4 regions of the Cytobacillus sp. FSL K6-0265 genome follow, and region 2 is predicted to be linked to each of the others. Evidence: riboswitches for the same ligand, from Rfam matches in the RefSeq annotation. Region 2 holds a riboswitch; each other region holds the start of a gene.

Region 1 (3,301 bases), 280 kb from region 2:
ACATTATTTAAAGAAGGTTCATCGTGTTTATCAAAGGAAAAAGAGAAAGAGTCTAGTTCAAAAATTGGTTGATGATTTTTCATGCCTTGCTATTATCTCCTTCCCAATAGGATACCCATTTAACACACCTGTTTTCGCTAATTGATCCGCTAATATTTTTCCAAAATAACCAGCAATGATGGCTCCACTTAAGAGACGTATAACAAACATTGTCATAATAAGCCAGGATTCATAAGCATGAAAACCAGATACAAAGAAATGGTAAGGAAAACTAATAAATGCTGCACTAACACCGGAAAAAACGAGAATACGAGGTTGGTAATTTTTCCATTTTGTAACAGCGAAAGCGATTTCTGCACCTAACCCTTGCACCATTCCTGAAAGAATTAAAGCTGGACCAGATGTTGAACCGACAAGTACTTCGGTAATAGCAGCAATGGTTTCTGCTGTAAAAGCAACGCCTGGCTTTCTGATAATGTAAGCAGCTATGATTGATACAATAAACCATATGCCATAAATCAATTCATAACCAATGGGTCCAAGTCCAAACGGGGTAAGGATGGCAACAAGAACTTTACCGACCCCAAAAAAACCTAAATAAATGAAGCCAAATACTACCCCGAGGACTGACATGAGAACAATATCTTTCAAACGCCAAGATTTTCTCATGATACTTTCACTTCTTTAGCAGTTCCAGTTGGGCTGTTAGCTGACAATGTGAATGTCATTGTCACATGAGAAACCTCTTGCTTGGTCTGATCGAAAACGTTATGTAACAAGTTAAAAATATCATTCACATCTCCATCAAGCCTTGTGGCATAATGGCTATGGCTTACCTTTACTTCTGACTCCTTGGACCAATCAATTTGTTCATAAATTTTTTCCATATAATCTTCCCTCCCTAAGGGATAGAGGGCAAATTTGCAACCTGCTAACTGCTCTATTTCTTTTGTATAATCCTTGTTCAAAGCAATGTCAGTTTCGTCCATGTATACGTCTGCTGCTGAATCTCCTGGACAACCAATCGAAAAAGTGCCACTCATAGCAATGTGTTCTCCTGTTTTAGCCGCGTGTAAAAATATTGCTCTCACTACATCAAAAACATGAATTTGCTTCCCACGTATACAAGTAGAAACATCATCAGTATGAGACCACACCTTTGACATGTTCACTTCTTTAAGGGCAAATAAGATAATGTCCACATACCTTTCACTCATTACAGAAAGCGTAAACTGACAACCGACGATTCTACTTTTTCCACATAATTGATTCATATAAATATCCCCTTTAAACATTTTTTGAACAAAAAAAACTGCACCCCGATGGAATGCAGTTTGGCTATGCAAAAAAAGAGAATACACTGACCAACTGCACTTCCCCACGCTAGTATTATCTAGATCGGGTTATAAGGGTCAGGCAATTGCCTTCTCAGCCATTAAACATAGCTCCCCTAGCGCATTCGAAATATTTTGTTTGTTCATCTATCTAATCATAAGCAAAAAATCATCCCCTGTAAACCAAAACTTGTCAATCCATACTTGAAATAGAGAAAAATATATATTGATATATCAATTCATATGAAAGGCAATTAAAAATCTCAATATAGTAGAGGTGAGTAATTTCGAAATTCTAACATTAACATACTATTTTGAATGAAAAATAACCGATTACTACTCTTAGTATTGATGGTTGTCATTCCTTCTGGCGATTCTTTCACCCCGTTCATTAACCATTTTTCAATGAGGGGAGAGCGTCTTGAAATGTGGTTATTTACCGTCCCCCTAATTGATATTTATTATGAAAGAAATTATACTTATATAAGTAATTTATGGCTAATAGGTAAAGAGATTGCCTATTACTATATAATAATAGGTGAATGGCGGGCTTATTGTATACATAGTAAAATATATACTTTAAGTTGTTCTGATTGGTGGAAGAACCGAATGGTTTAAGAACTCTCAACTCGTAAAGATAATAAAAAAAAATAGGTGATTAAAATCGATATAAAAGAAATGTTAAATCAAGTTCCTGTTGTAAATGAAGAAGAAGGACGTTTATTATTAGCTAACTTACATCCACAAATGATTAAACTATTTCAGGAAAAGGAAATCGCAATCTATTACTCACTATTAGAGGATGTTTTGAAGGTTGCAAAACATTTAAATTTAGATACGGTAATTAAGTATTTCGGCATAACGCCTGTAGTGAAGGCAAGTGAAAGCATGCAGTTCCAAGAAATCTTTCGTTGCCTTCACACAAAAGAAAATAATAATAATTGGTTTTTAGATTTCTTTTCTTTGTATTTAGGTGTTTCTGTTATTTATGGCTTTAAACCTGAAGAAATGTAAGAGCTGATTCTTAATAAAGAGAAAACATTTCAAATTCCTTTTTTGAAATGTTTTTTTTATGAAGCGATAAGTGAATAAAATATTCTGTTAATTAAATGCTTTTTACTTGTATTTGCTATCATTCTTTGTAAAATGAAAGCAAGGAGTGATAAAGATGGAAGAAAAAATGGCAGGGCATAGTCTATTAGAAAAGGTTCCGTTTGGAAATGAGCAATTGAAAAGCAGGGTAGTAATGGCACCAATGACTAGAGGATTCTCACCAAATGGTGTACCGGATGAAAAGGTAGCACAATATTATCGTAGGAGAGCAGAAAATGGTGTAGGCCTTATTATTACTGAAGGCACAGCGATTAATCACCCGTCAGCGGTTGTTGGTGAAACAATTCCTCTTTTTTATGGTGAGGATGCACTAAAAGGTTGGGCAAATGTAGTAGCTCAAGTACATGAGGCTGGCGGTAAAATTATTCCACAATTATGGCATGTTGGTGCAGCAAGAAAAGCTGGAAGTTTACCAAACATCGATTCACCGCCTGTCAGTCCTTCGGGAATCACGTTAAAAGGAAAGAAAATTGATCAAATCAAGGTACTTTCCGATGAAGAAATACACGACCTAGTCGATGCATATGCAGAAGCTGCTAAATCTGCCAAAGAGATTGGATTTGATGGTATCGAATTACACGGTGCTCATGGATATTTAATTGACCAATTTTTCTGGGAACTGACGAATAAACGGACCGATCAGTATGGTGGAGACTTACAAGCACGCTCTACATTTGCAGCAGAGATCGTTAAAGCTTGCAGACAAAGAGTCGGTCCTGATTTTCCAATTGTGTTCCGCTATTCTCAGTGGAAAGGGACAGATTACAAAGCCAAGTTAGCGAATAATAGTAAGGAACTTGCCACCATATTAACACCTTTAGTTGAAGCGGGTGTCGATATTTTTCATTGTTCAA
Region 2 (3,301 bases):
CCACCTGCAGACCATTTTTAAAAATTGATCATGGCAGAAGCGAGAGAACGGCAAAGAAATGCATAATCGATCCGGCAAGAACAAAAACATGCCACAATGCGTGATGGTACTTAAACCCTCTCCAAACATAAAATACCGACCCAGCAGTATATAAAACGCCACCAATGATGAGAAAAATCAAGCCTTGTGTGGTTAAGTGTGTAACAAGAGGTTCCCATGCAAATATAATTAGCCAGCCCATCAAAACATATAGTAATGTCGAGAGGACTAAAAATTTTTTAACAAAAAAACATTTAAAAACCGTACCTGCAATTGCTAGTCCCCAAACAAGACCAAATAAAGTCCATCCTAAGGGACCTTTAACAGTTATAAATAAAAACGGTGTGAACGTTCCTGCAATAAAAAAGTAAATGGAAGAATGATCGAGAATCTCAAATACATCTTTTGCTTTGCCTGCTGGTAAACTATGTAGCAAAGTAGATGAGAAATATAAAATAACCATCGTTATACCAAATAGAACAAAGCTGACAATATGCCAAGCTGTTCCATATAAGGATGAGAAAACAGTTAAAATTACAAGAGCCGCAATACTTAATAGTGCACCAACTCCGTGAACAATCGCGTTGGCGATTTCTTCCCCTTTTGAAAAAATATGTGTTTCCAATAGTATTCACCCATTCTTTACCCAATATCATAATTCTAGTATAAACCTATTTTAAGATGATAAAAAGTCGAATGGTTTCATTAGAAAGAAAAACTTCACTAAATTGAGAAGGTAAAGCGTCGAAAGGTCGAGATTTTTAAGTGGTTAATACCTGAGGTTATCGTTACTTTTAGTCAATGCCAATTTAGTGTTACGCGATTTGAAGTGTTAACGATACAACAACATTTCATCCAACTCACTTAAACATGATAACTGAAAGAGAAGCATGACATTACTCATTACTATACTTCAAGATGCTTTTCATTTAAGTTGACATTTTTTGATAAGATGATAACATAACGATGACAGCATAATTACATAAATCCACTAGGGGTGCCTTTAAAAGGCTGAGATTAAAGTGTAACTTTAAGACTCTTAGAACCTGATCTGATTGATACCAGCGTAGGGAAGTGGCGTATATAAATTTAGTTAACGTAATATAACTAAATGAATAATGTATACAGTAGCCACTTTCTTTAAGGAAGTGGTTTTTTCGCTTTTCTGGATTTTTTATGCTCATTAAAAAAGAGAGAAGAGGTAGAAATGATGGCAACAAAAGAAACGTTTACACAAATGTTAAGGAAAGAAGTACATGATATTTGGGAAGCTAATTTTGAACACCCTTTTGTCAAAGGAATCGCTAAGGGAGATTTACCAATTGAGTGTTTCCGCTTTTACGTGTTACAAGATTCTTACTATTTATCACATTTTGCACGTGTGCAAGCAATCGCTGCTTCTAAAGCGGAGAATTTATATATGACTTCGAGAATGGCTTCACATGCGCAAGGGACTTATGAAGCAGAACTAGGGTTACATAACAAATTTATGGAGTTATTAAAAGTTTCAGAAGAAGAGCTAAACCAGTTTAGACCAGCTCCTACTGCCTATGCCTATACATCCCATTTATACCGAGTAGCAGAGACAGGTACAGTTGGCGAGGTCATCGCTAGTTTGCTTCCATGTTACTGGATTTATTATGATATTGGACAGAGCTTTAAAGGGGCAAAACCAAAAGAAGAAATTTATCGTACATGGATTGATACTTACGGTGGAGAATGGTTTGTTAAACTTGTACTGGAACAAATTCACCACCTTGATCGGCTTGCTGAACTTGCATCTGAAACAGAAAAAGAAAAAATGAAATCTGCATTTACCATCAGCTGTCAATATGAATTAGCTTTTTGGGAAATGGCGTATACTCAAGAAAAGTGGTTAACTGATAAAACATATGCATAAAACATCATAAGATAAAGAGGGAATAGTGTTAACAGAATAAGGTTCATTCTTATTAACTTTATTCTGTTAACATCAAATCCCTATTCTCGTCGTAATATTAGGTTTGTTATGGAATAAGGCAATCTACAAATATGGCAGATTTTCTTTCACAAAAAAGTTCGCTCTTCCCCAACTACTCATCTCGTCTATAGAAAGATGACTCCACCCTCATAGATAGAAAAACTTCCTATATATATATAATGTCAATAAGCGTATAATGAAAGACGAATGTTAAATTAAGGAAGGCGTTTAATTATGAATAAACAACAAAGTAAGTACAGATGGGTTGTATTTGGTGTTTTACTTTTAGCCTATTTATTTATGGTAAGTCAAAGAACGGCACCTGGTTTAATAACAGATCAATTAATGGAAGAATTTCATTTAACGGCTGCAACGATTGGCTTGATAACGAGTATTCAATTTTTTGCTTATGCTGGATTGCAAATTCCCATCGGATTATTTTCTGATCGATTTGGTCCAAATGTATTTCTTGTCGTTGGAACGCTGCTTAACGGACTTGGTACCATTCTATATAGTTTGGTAGATAATAGTTATATGTTAATCTTTGCTAGATTATTATGTGGAATTGGCGATGCTACTATATGGGTCAATTTAGTTCTTGTGCTAAGCATTTGGTTCAAGCAGCAAGAATTTTCAATGCTTGTAGGATTTGCCGGAATGACAGGTAGTTTAGGTTTCTTATTAGCAACCGTCCCTTTTAGTTCGACCATTGCTTTACTAGGGTGGCGAATGCCATTTTTAATTGTTGGCATCTTAATATTCATCCTTGGTATGGGACTTTATATTGTTTTAATAAAATATCCCAGGAAGAAATTTTATATGGCAGATGAAAAAAACCAAAAAGAAACAAATGAACCGTTACTAGTCATCATAAGAAGATTACTTGTCAATCGTCAAGCTTGGGCGACATTCCTTTGTCATTTTGGTGTAGTAGGCACGTATATCGGCTTTATTGGCTCTTGGGCTGTTCCTTATGGTATGGAGGTTTACGGCTTATCAAGATCTAATGCAAGTGAAGTAATAATGTACGGATTATTTGGTGCCATTATAGGAGCTCCATTAACGAGCTATCTATCTACTTTTTTTGACAAAGTCAAATTACCTTATGTCTTTGTGCATCTGCTGTCGGTTTCTGCTTGGATTACCTTAGTATGGATGGGCGGGGAGCCACCGTATTTATTATTCATCCTTTTATTCGTGTTAATTGGTTATGCAAATGGTGCCAGTACGCTAACTTTTACAGTCGTTAGGCAGTCCTTTCATATAAAAGAAGTGGGGCTTATTTCTGGTTTTGCCAATACG
Region 3 (3,301 bases), 2.1 Mb from region 2:
AAATTAAAAATCTCAGTTTTTGGGGAGAAGATCGGCATTTTTGTGTGAGAGCAGTGGCATTAGGATTGGATTTACATGTCGACACACATCTCCCTGCTTATCATATTTATCGCTCTTCTGACTTAAAAGGTATACCTACTTTTAAAGAAAAATGTCAGTATGTTCATAGCGAACTACCTATTTATCCAGAAAAAGCAGAAAACCATCAAATTCGCTTATCTATGATTGTGAAGAATGAAGAAGGTCGTTATTTACAAACGATGTTAAAGAAAGTCAAGCCCTTTATCGATGAAGCTGTGATTATAGATGATGCTAGTACTGATCAGACTATATCGATTTTCTTGAAAGAACTAAAAGGTGTGCCAATTAAATTGGTCAAGAATGCAAGTTCCCAGTTTGCCAATGAAGTAGAACTAAGAAAACAGCAGTGGTTAGAAGCAACAAATGGATTTTTAGGTTGGGTATTAAATCTTGATGCAGATGAATGGTTTGAGGAGAGTTTTATTGATTATATTGATGACTTTGTTAAACAGGATACCATCGATTTGTACTGTTTTAGACTGTATGATATGTGGGATGAAGATCATTATCGTGAAGATGAATATTGGCAAGCACATTTCCTATACCGTCCATTTCTAGCAAGAGTCGATTCAACCTTTCAGCCCGTCTGGAAAGAAACGCCCCAACATTGTGGGAGATTTCCAGAAAATATCTTTCAACTTACCCACAGCTTATCCACAATAAGAGTCAAGCATTTAGGCTGGGCAAAAGAAAAAGATCGTTTGGAAAAATACGAGAGATATAAGCTGCTTGACCCGAATAGTCTCTATGGTAATGAGAAACAATATGAATCGATTTTAGATAAGAATCCCCGTGTCATGCGATGGGAAGAAACATAAAGCGAATGGTCAAGTTGGAAATTAACCTCGATTCATAGCTATGCGACTATTTATATGCTAAACTAAAAATAATTAAAATTGTTGCAGGGGGACTCAGAATATGAGTTGAGAAGGTTAAAACCTGACCCTTAGAACCTGTTCGTTAAGACGATCGTAGGGAGCATTTTCCAACTATATGAATACGTATGGTAGGCTCTCCATTTTCGGGGAGCCTTTTGTTTTGTTTCCCTGAACATTTTTAATGACATCGATTGAAAAGAGGGAATAGAGTGAGAGAAGAAGTTGTGTTAGTAACAGGCGCAAGTCGTGGATTAGGAGCTGCAATTGCTAAGAAGTTCGGTAAGGAAGGCTATAAAGTAGTCGTTAATTATTATAGTAGTAAAGAAAAAGCTGATGCCGTAGTTGAAGAAATCGGGCATGATCGTGCATTGGCCATCCAAGCAGATGTCAGAGATCAAGAAGCAGTAAAAGCGATGGTGGCAAACGCTATTGCTCATTTTGGTCGCTTGGATATCGTTGTAAATAATGCATTAGTTCAATTTAAATTTGATCCTGTGGCACAGGCAAAAGTAGAAGAATTATCTTGGACTAGCTATCAAACCCAGTTTGAAGGTGCGATAAAAGCAAGCTTACATGTTGTACAAGCTGCTTTCCCAGCTTTAAAGGATTCACAGCAAGCCCGTGTGATTGGTATTGGCACGAATCTTTACCAGAATCCCGTCGTTGCCTACCATGAATATACAACAGCGAAAGCGGCATTAATTGGCTTTACACGCAATATGGCCAAAGAGCTTGGACAATATGACATTAATGTGAATATGGTTTCTGGTGGATTATTAGAAACAACGGATGCAAGTGCTGTTACTACCCCTGAAGTATTTGCGATTGTTGCTGATAACGCTGCTATCCGCCGTGTGACAAAACCAGAAGATGTAGCAGAAGCCGTTGTTTTCTTAGCCTCTCCAGGTGCTAGAGCGATTACGGGACAAAATCTAGTAGTCGATCATGGATTGACGATGAACTAAGATAAAAAAGGTCGTCATCTTTGTATGGCGGCCTTTTTCAATCATTAGATTCAGTTTGCGGGTCTATAATTGAGTAAGGCGTTTATATAGATGGGCGTATAAAAGCAAATGTGTGAGCTAAAATCCAATTTATGCGCAGAAGATGATAAAATGATTATTACTTCTAATTATCTCAACTACATCTAATTGATTGAACGCTCAATCAGGATTGTTCAAATTTTCCCCTGTTTATATCGATAGCCAAACATAGAAGATGCTTGTAGATGAAACGCCAGCAGTTGCTTGCTCATCGGATCCGTTACTTCATTTGGCATGTTATCGTTAAATCCAACCACTGTCACTGCACCGAGTAATTGATTCTGGTAGTCTAGCAAAGGGACGGAAGCAGACGAAATCGATGGAATTAAAGGTTCGGTTGCGAAGGAGATTTTCGATTGTTGAATCATTTGCCATTCTTCGTTATCGATTGATTGCTCGTTTCCTAGCCATTCTTTTGTCAGTGCAGGGTTTAAGAAACTTAAGAAAATCTTCCCCGCAGCAGATGTTGGTGGCAAGCTTCCGCCAAGTTGTGTACCAATATGAAGTGGTTCATTGGAATGACAAATCTTTGTCGTAATCGGACCGTTGTTTGTCCATAATGAAAACGAAACGGTGCAGGAAGTTAGCGAAGAAAGTTCCTGCATATAAGGAGTAATCGCATCGGCAATATCACGACTACCAAAGGCAGCTGTACCATATTGAATCAATTTGTTGCCAAGATAATACAGGTTTGTTCCTTTTTCACGATAGAGCATATTCAATTGTGTAAGTGTATTTAAATATTTATATAAATTACTTTTTGTAATACCGGTTTCTTCTTGAATGGTCGAGAATTTCATCGGGGTATCTTTTTGATAGATTAATTCGATGATAGAAATGCCAATTTGCAAGGATTGAATCGTCGTACTGCTTTTTTGTATCTCCATGTATGTAACTCCTCATTATGCTAGTCATGTTGAATCCTAATTTATCAGAAACCACATCAAACAACAACCTACCTTTAAAGGGTTGGTAGGATATTCCTATAAATTTAGTATATTTAAGAATAGTTAGTGAGTTGGCGACTATTAACTTAGTCAGAGAAGGTGCCCAACTCACGAAAAATAGGAAGCGGTCAAACAAAATTACTTTAACCTTTTCCATTTTTGTAGCTCTTTTTGAACATAGGATAATGATTGTAGTTTTTCTTTTAGTTCAGCTACAGAGAGACGATACGTATTATTGGAGTGATATTCTTCTACAGAGTTTGTATCAGTTTCTATTCTTGTATCTCGAGGAATGCGATAGAAGCCTTCAAGATCAATGGCTTTTGCTGCTTCTTCTTTTGTTAGTAGCACT
Region 4 (3,301 bases), 200 kb from region 2:
CATTGATTTTTAAATGATATGGTTGATAATGAGCTTGTCTTTCTTTGTATAAATGATACATTTCTTCAGTAGAAAGACCATTCAATTTCGGTCTTGTATCTTTAATCAATGGGTATCGGTCGAGCCACTTATCCCATGAGAGTTCGATAAGGACAACGGTACTGTTTTGTAAACATATTTCGCGGTTTGTACTGTTTAAAAAGGCACCGCCGCCTAATGAAAGAATATGTTTTTCTTCGGCAGAAAGTTGTTCAATCAACTCGCTTTCAGCTTTTCGAAAAACTTCTTCACCATAATCATGAAAAATTTTCGAAGTAGACATCCCAAACTGTTGTTCAATGCGTTCATCTGTATCGATGAAACCCCATTGTAATTTCTTCGCTAATTCCGTTCCTATGGATGTCTTTCCGACCCCCATAAACCCTATTAGTACAATACTCTTATCCTCCATAGCCTGTCCTCCCGAATGTTATATAAATATCATATCATAACGTTTTATGTCGCAACATCGTTTCTATTCAATGTTTTTTATTTTCATTTCTTTCATTTCATGTTATATTGAGTGCATCATATGATATAAGTTTTCACTAGGGGTGCCTTAAGAAAAGAGGCTGAGATTGAATGGCATTCAAAACCCTTTGAACCTGATCTGGTTTGTACCAGTGGAGGGAAGTGTGTCGATGTAGTCGTCCTCGCTTCCTTTTGGAAGTAGAGGATTTTTTTATTTTATATATAAATAAATGCTAGGGGTGCCAACTATTTGGCTGAGATGAACCCTTTGAACCTGATCTAGTTAATACTAGCGGAGGGAAGCGAGTGACGTCATACATATCATGATGACCAAAGCCGCTTATTTTAAAAATAGCGGCTTTTTTATTTTTATCGAAAGGAGGAAAGGTCTATGAATAAAATTCAAAAAATGACGATGACGGCAACAATTGCAGCCATTACTACTGTGTCGAGTAGTCTCATTTTTATTCCGATTGGAATAGCGAAAATTTTTCCCATTCAGCACTTGGCAAATGTATTATCTGCTGTTCTTCTTGGACCATGGTATGCCGTGAGTCAAGCGTTTCTTTCATCTACATTGAGAAATATGATGGGTACTGGAAGTATTTTTGCTTATCCTGGCAGTATGATTGGCGCCTTACTTGCAGGGTTGCTTTATCAAAAAACGAAAAAAATTGGCTTCTCAGCACTAGGTGAAGTCATTGGAACAGGAGTGATAGGGGCAGTAGCGACTTATCCGATTAGTACATTACTTTTAGGGCAAGAAGCAACCCTCTTCGGATTTCTACCAGCATTTATGGTGAGCTCGTTTACGGGAGCGATTTTAGGATATGGTTTATTAAGAGTTTTAATTAAGAATAAAGCTATTGGAGGTTACATCGATGAAAACAGCATTAACAATCGCAGGTTCTGATTCAGGAGGAGGAGCTGGGATTCAAGCAGATCTTAAAACTTTTTCCGCCAATGGAGTGTTTGGCATGTCTGTCATTACGGCGATTACCGCTCAAAATACAGTAGAGGTACGTTCGGTACAGGATATTGAAATCAATATTATAAAAGACCAAATAGAAGCCGTGTTTGATGATATCCAGGTCGATGCTGTCAAAATCGGCATGTTGTCATCGAGTGAGACTGTCAGTATCGTCGCAGACCGTTTAAATCATTATAGTCCAAAAGTGATTGTGTTAGATCCTGTCATGGTATCGAAAGGTGGTCATCATCTTTTAAAGGAACAAGCTATTGAAGCACTGAAAGCAAAGATGTTACCACTTGCGACTGTTATTACGCCAAACATTCCTGAGGCTGAAGTACTAACAGGTATGACGATTCGCACGGTTGAAGACATGGAACAAGCATGTAAAAACTTATATAAATTAGGGCCAAAAGCCGTTTTATTAAAAGGTGGACATTTAGAAGGAGAACCGAATGACTTATTATGGGATGGACAAAATTTCACCTGGTTTAATGGTAGAAGAATAGAGACAAAAAATACCCATGGTACAGGTTGCACGCTTTCATCTGCCATTGCTGCTGGGTTGGCAAAAGGAGAAGAACTTATTGTGGCCATTCAGTCTGCGAAAAATTATATTTCCATAGCGATTGAGCATAGTCTAGTACTCGGTAATGGACATGGTCCAACAAATCATTTTTATGAGTTATACAACAAAGCGAAGATGGAGGAAAGATAATGACGATTTCAAGTGAAGCAGTTGAGAGAGTCTTTCAGCAGTTAAAAGAACAGACCCCACTCATTCATCATTTAACTAATACAGTAACTATAAATGATTGCGCCAATGTGACTCTTGCAATGGGTGGTTCACCTGTTATGGCCACACAGCTGTTAGAAGTAGAAGAAATGGCAATGATGGCTGAGGGGCTTGTGATTAATTTTGGTACAATTAATGATGCAATGTTTGCGGCAATGATTAAAGCTGGACAAACAGCTAACCAAAAGGGGATTCCAGTTGTTTTTGATCCCGTTGGTGTTGGGGCAACCACCTATCGAACAAGTAAGGCAAAAGAGCTAATTAGTACAATAAAAGTGTCCATTATTCGCGGCAATGCTTCTGAAATTTCAGCGCTTATTGGAAAAAATACAAAAACCCGTGGTGTCGATGCAGGGGCAATTGAAATGGCACCTGAAGTACTTGCACAGGAGGCAGCCGAAGTTCTAAACTGTCTCATTGTTATTAGTGGAAAAGAAGATGTTATTACAGATGGCAGGCAATTAGTTGTGATTGATAACGGAGATTACCTTTTGACGAAGGTAACAGGAACAGGCTGTATGACAGCTTCATTAGTAGCAACTGCTGCTGCTGTTTCAGAAAATTGGTTTGACGGTGCTGTCATTGGTATGGCTACTATGAGTCTAGCAGGGGAAATCGCAGCAAAGAGATTACATGCGGGGGAAGGGTTAGGTTCATTTCGAGTGAAGCTAATGGATACGATTAGTACAATGAATGCAGCCACTTGGCTAGATGGAGTGAGGCAAAAATAATGGATTATCGTTTATATTTAGTCACAGATGATAAAATAGCAAACAATGAATTATATGATATGGTTCGTACTAGTGTAAAAGGTGGTGTGACCATCGTTCAATTAAGGGAGAAGACTGCAGATGGTCGACTCTTTTATGAAAAGGCGAAAACATTACAATCTATATTAAAACCATTGAATATTCCACTGATTATTAATGATAGAGTAGACGTCGCTTTAGCGGTTGGTGCAGCAGGTGTGCATGTCGGTCAAGATGACCTGCCTTGTGACGTCGTTAGAAAGATTGTTCCTGATG

Evidence for each region. Region 2 has a riboswitch for thiamine pyrophosphate ahead of tenA (thiaminase II). Riboswitches for the same ligand answer to the same signal wherever they lie in the genome.
Region 1: it holds a riboswitch for thiamine pyrophosphate, as region 2 does, so the genes downstream of both, MHH73_RS11290 (YkoF family thiamine/hydroxymethylpyrimidine-binding protein) here and tenA (thiaminase II) in region 2, are expected to answer to the same signal.
Region 3: it holds a riboswitch for thiamine pyrophosphate, as region 2 does, so the genes downstream of both, MHH73_RS01995 (3-oxoacyl-ACP reductase) here and tenA (thiaminase II) in region 2, are expected to answer to the same signal.
Region 4: it holds a riboswitch for thiamine pyrophosphate, as region 2 does, so the genes downstream of both, thiW (energy coupling factor transporter S component ThiW) here and tenA (thiaminase II) in region 2, are expected to answer to the same signal.

The regions. Positions count from the first base shown of each region.
Region 1 is NZ_JBBOPE010000001.1:2,214,860-2,218,160, reverse strand. It holds gene MHH73_RS11300 (ABC transporter ATP-binding protein) at 1-83, opposite strand, end outside; gene MHH73_RS11295 (ECF transporter S component) at 58-669, opposite strand; gene MHH73_RS11290 (YkoF family thiamine/hydroxymethylpyrimidine-binding protein) at 666-1,274, opposite strand; TPP riboswitch at 1,359-1,462, opposite strand; gene MHH73_RS11285 (hypothetical protein) at 2,013-2,348, shown strand; gene MHH73_RS11280 (NADH:flavin oxidoreductase) at 2,503-3,301, shown strand, end outside.
Region 2 is NZ_JBBOPE010000001.1:2,496,728-2,500,028, reverse strand. It holds gene trhA (PAQR family membrane homeostasis protein TrhA) at 29-664, opposite strand; TPP riboswitch at 1,023-1,129, shown strand; gene tenA (thiaminase II) at 1,250-1,939, shown strand; gene MHH73_RS12650 (MFS transporter) at 2,234-3,301, shown strand, end outside.
Region 3 is NZ_JBBOPE010000001.1:373,388-376,688, forward strand. It holds gene MHH73_RS01990 (glycosyltransferase family 2 protein) at 1-899, shown strand, start outside; TPP riboswitch at 975-1,076, shown strand; gene MHH73_RS01995 (3-oxoacyl-ACP reductase) at 1,169-1,924, shown strand; gene MHH73_RS02000 (IclR family transcriptional regulator) at 2,137-2,889, opposite strand; gene MHH73_RS02005 (polysaccharide biosynthesis protein) at 3,088-3,301, opposite strand, start outside.
Region 4 is NZ_JBBOPE010000001.1:2,294,492-2,297,792, reverse strand. It holds gene MHH73_RS11710 (shikimate kinase) at 1-451, opposite strand, end outside; TPP riboswitch at 580-688, shown strand; TPP riboswitch at 736-828, shown strand; gene thiW (energy coupling factor transporter S component ThiW) at 902-1,423, shown strand; gene thiD (bifunctional hydroxymethylpyrimidine kinase/phosphomethylpyrimidine kinase) at 1,392-2,198, shown strand; gene thiM (hydroxyethylthiazole kinase) at 2,198-3,007, shown strand; gene thiE (thiamine phosphate synthase) at 3,007-3,301, shown strand, end outside.